2 regions of the Streptomyces sp. NPDC059853 genome follow, and region 2 is predicted to be linked to the other one. Evidence: predicted binding sites of a transcription regulator. Region 2 holds the regulator's gene; the other holds the start of a gene.
The links. The regulator HspR, encoded in region 2, represses chaperone genes until heat shock. The targets are predictions, from matches to a motif close to TTGAGNNNNNNNNNCTCAA.
Positions count from the first base shown of each region.

Region 1: a site for HspR is predicted at 1,271-1,289, ahead of lon (endopeptidase La). Genes of this name have one in related genera too.

Region 1 covers NZ_JBHWJL010000047.1:16,157-18,354, forward strand. The annotation lists gene lon (endopeptidase La) at 1-1,248, opposite strand, end outside; gene ACFV5N_RS07950 (DUF5753 domain-containing protein) at 1,370-2,198, opposite strand, start outside.
Region 2 covers NZ_JBHWJL010000157.1:3,896-6,093, reverse strand. The annotation lists gene dnaJ (molecular chaperone DnaJ) at 1-548, shown strand, start outside; gene ACFV5N_RS17310 (heat shock protein transcriptional repressor HspR) at 553-1,038, shown strand; gene ACFV5N_RS17305 (alpha/beta fold hydrolase) at 1,145-1,918, shown strand; gene ACFV5N_RS17300 (ATP-binding cassette domain-containing protein) at 1,915-2,198, shown strand, end outside.

The sequences.
Region 1 (2,198 bases), on a different contig from region 2:
GGCGCGCACGATGCGGCCGGGCATGGCGCCGACGTAGGTGCGGCGGTGGCCGCGGATCTCGGCCTCGTCGCGGACGCCGCCGAGCGCCACCCGGACGAACTCGCGGCCCATGGCGCGGGCCACCGACTCGCCCAGCGAGGTCTTGCCGACGCCGGGCGGGCCGACCAGGGCGAGCACGGCGCCGCCGCGCCGGCCGCCGATGACGCCCAGGCCCTTGTCGGCGCGGCGCTTGCGCACCGCCAGGTACTCGGTGATGCGTTCCTTGACGTCGGTGAGCCCGGCGTGGTCGGCGTCCAGGACGGCCTTGGCGGCGGCGATGTCGTAGGCGTCCTCGGTGCGCCGGTTCCAGGGCAGCTCCAGGACGGTGTCCAGCCAGGTGCGGATCCAGCTGCCCTCGGGGGAGGCGTCGGAGGAGCGCTCCAGCTTGTCGACCTCCTTGAGCGCGGCCTCGCGCACCTTCTCGGGCAGGTCGGCGGCCTCGACGCGGGCGCGGTAGTCCTCGCCCTCGTCGGCGGCGTCGCCGTTCAGCTCGGCCAGTTCCTTGCGGACGGCCTCCAGCTGGCGGCGGAGCAGGAACTCGCGCTGCTGCTTGTCGACGCCTTCCTGGACGTCCTTGGCGATGGACTCGGCGACGTCCTGCTCGGCGAGGTGGTCGCTGAGCAGCTTCAGGGCCAGCCGCAGCCGCTCGGTGGGGTCGGTGGTCTCCAGCAGCTTCAGCCGCTGGTCGGTGGTGAGGAACGGGGAGTAGCCGGCGTTGTCGGCGAGGGCTCCCGCGTCGTCGATCTGCTGGAGCCGGTCGACGGCTTCCCAGGCGCCGCGCTGCCGCAGCCAGGCGGTGGCCAGCGCCTTGTACTCCTTCATCAGCTCGGCGACGGCGCCGGGCGGCGAGGCGGGCTGGTCCTCGGTGACGGGCGTGCCCTCGACCCACAGGGCGGCGCCGGGGCCGGTGGTGCCGGCGCCGATGCGCACCCGGCGCAGGCCGCGGATCAGGGCGCCGGGGCCTCCGGCGGAGAGCCGGCCGACCTGTTCGACGCGGCCGGCGACGCCGATGGCGGCGTACTGCCCCTCGACGCGCGGCACCAGCAGCACCAGGGGCTTGTCGCCACGGGAGGCGGCGGACTGGGCCGCCTCGACGGCGGCGCGGATCTCCGGGTCGGACAGTTCCAGCGGAACGACCATGCCGGGCAGTACGACCTCGTCGTCCAGGGGCAGGACGGGCAGGGTGAGTGTGTCGGATGACGGCGTCATGACCTCTCCCTCAGCAGACAAGTTGAGTTCACTGCACTCAATGCCGGGGAGCGGCGGGATGTTCCCCGCCCGCCGGATGTTCGCCGAGAGCGATCGCCCGGCCGCGGAGGGGGTACGGGGCTCAGGTCTCGCGCAGCAGCCGGCGCAGGAATCCGGCCGTCGCCGTGGGCGGCTCGGCCTGGATCACGACCTGGTTCATCACATGCCGGTACTGCTCTATCTCGGCCGGCTTGTCCGGGTAGACCCCGCCGGTCAGCTGCTCCAGGTACACCACGTCGGGCAGTTCGGCGCCGGGCGGGCGCAGCACCGTCACCGGGCCACCGACCGCCGCGTGGCCACCGGCCGAGAAGGGCAGCACCTGGAGGGTGATGTGCGCGAGCCGGGAGATCTCCAGCAGATGCTCCAGCTGCTCGCGCATCATCGCGGCGCTGCCCATGGAGCGGCGCAGCGCCGCCTCGTCGATCACCGCCCACAGATGGGGCGGCCCCGGCCGGTGCAGGATCCGCTGCCGGGCCATCCGCAGCTCGACGCGGCGCTCCAGCAGCCCGTCCTGCGGCTCGGGGCTGAGCCGGTGCACGGCCCGGCTGTAGCCCTCGGTCTGGAGCAGCCCCGGGATGAACTGCTGCTCGTAGGTCCTGATCACCACGGCCGCCTGTTCGAGGCCGAGGTAGACGTTCAGCCAGCTGGGCACCACATCGTGGTACGCGTGCCACCAGCCCGGTGTGTTGGACTGGCGGGCCAGGGCCAGCAGCGTGGCGCGCTCGGCGGCGTCGTGCACCCCGTACAGGGTCAGCAGATCGTCCACGTCGCGCAGCTTGAAGCCGGTGCGGCCCATCTCCAGCCGGCTGATCTTGGAGTGCGAGGCGCGGATCACCTCGCCCGCCTCCGCGCCCGTGATGCGGCGTGCCTCGCGCAGCCGGCGGAGCCGGGCGCCGAGGATCATCCGGGGG
Region 2 (2,198 bases):
GCGTGGACTGCAAGGGCCGGGGCCTGATCGCCCAGGACCCGTGCTCCGTGTGCCGGGGCAGCGGCCGGGCGACCAGTTCGCGCACCATGCAGGTGCGCATTCCGGCGGGCGTCGGCGACGGGCAGCGCATCCGGCTGCGCGGCAAGGGCGCCCCGGGCGAACGCGGCGGTCCGGCCGGCGATCTGTATGTGGTCGTGCATGTGGACGACCACCCGGTCTTCGGCCGCCGTGGTGACAATCTGACCATTACGGTGCCGGTGAGCTTCACCGAGGCGGCCCTCGGCGGCGAGATCTCGGTGCCCACCCTCGGCGGACCGCCCGTCACGCTGAAGCTCCCGCCCGGCACCCCCGGCGGGCGCACCATGCGCGCCCGGGGCAAGGGCGCGGTGCGCAAGGACGGTTCGCTCGGTGATTTGCTGGTCACGATAGAGGTAGTGGTCCCGCGCGATCTGAGCGAGCCGGCGCGCAAGGCCCTGGAGGAGTACCGAGCGGCAGCCGGGGACGAGGATCCCCGGGCGGCGCTGTTCGAGGCCGCGAAGGGAGAGTGACGAGATGGACGGCTGGAACGCACCAGGAACCGGGTCCCGCTCACCAGGTGGAGGCCGTGGGGCGGGTCCCGGCCCGCTGACCGACGACACCCCGGTGTACGTCATCTCGGTCGCGGCTCAGCTGTCCGGTCTCCACCCGCAGACCCTGCGGCAGTACGACCGGCTCGGCCTGGTCTGCCCGGACCGCACGGCCGGGCGCGGGCGGCGGTACTCCGCGCGCGACATCCAACTGCTGCGCGAGGTGCAGCGGCTGAGCCAGGACGAGGGCATCAACCTCGCCGGGATCAAGCGGATCATCGAGTTGGAACACCAGGTGGCCGTCCTGCGCTCCCAGGTCGCCGAGATGCAGCAGGCGCTGGAGGGCGCGGCGCTGGCGATGCGGCAGCGCGAGGCCCAGGTGCACGCCTCCTACCGGCGCGACCTGGTGCCGTACCAGGACGTCACCCACCAGGGCGCCGTCGTGGTCTGGCGCCCCGAGCGGCGCGGCTGAACCGGCAGCGGTGGGGCCCGGTGCGGATACCGCACCGGGCCCCCGCGCGTGCGGGGGCCGGGGAAAACCCGGGCCGCCCGCCACGAGGGAATGAGAAGCTGCGTTCATGCGAGGGACAGGACCCGGACTCGATTCCGGTGGTGACGGCATACCCCTGCTGGCGCTGCACGGCAGCTTCGGCCGCGGCGCGGTCTTCGCACGGCTCGCCGCCGATCTCGGCCCCGCCTTCCGGGTCATCGCCCCCGACCAGCGCGGCCACGGCCACTGCCCGCCCCGCGCGGGCGGCTTCGGCATCGACCGGTTCGTGGCGGACGCCGAGCGGCTGCTGACCGAACTGGTCCCCGGGCGGCCCGTCGCGGTGCTCGGCCACTCCCTCGGCGGGATCATCGCCTACCACCTGGCCGCCCACCGCCCCGATCTGGTCTCCGCGCTGATCATCGAGGACGTCGGCCCGGTGATGCGGCGGCCGGAGATCGCCCACCCGGTGCTGGACGTACGCGGCTGGCCCGCCAGCGCCCCCACCCGCGAGGCGCTCGCGGCGGCGATCGAGGCGGCCGGCGTACCGGACGTCTCGTACTTCATGGCCAGCGCCGTCCCGGACCCCGGACACGGCGGCTGGCGGCTGCTGTTCGACTGGGACACGATGATGGAGGTGCAGTCCGGCGGCGTCGGCGACTGGTGGCCGGTCTGGCTCGGCTCCCGCTGCCCCGCGCTCGTGCTGCACGGCGAGCACAGCACCCTGCTGCCCGCGCCGCTGGCGCGCGAGATGACCGCGCGGCGCCCCGGCACCCGGCTGCTGGAGTTCCCCGGCACCGGCCACTGGATCCACGACGAGGACCCGGCGGGCACCGCGCGGGCGGTACGGGAGTTCCTGGCATGACCGGACCGGACCCCGCGCTGCTCGCGCTGCACGACGTCGGCCACGCCTACGGGGACACCCCCGTGCTGCGCTCCGTCTCGCTGCGGGTGGCACCGGGGGAGTGCGTGGTGCTGCTGGGCCCGAACGGCTGCGGCAAGTCCACCCTGCTGCGCCTGGCGACCGGGCGGCTGCGGCCGACAGCGGGCGAGGTGCTGTTCGCCGGCCGGCCGGTGGACGAGAACGACCCCGGCACCCGGGCCCGCATCGCCACCGCCCTCGACCCCGCCGCCTACTACCCGGA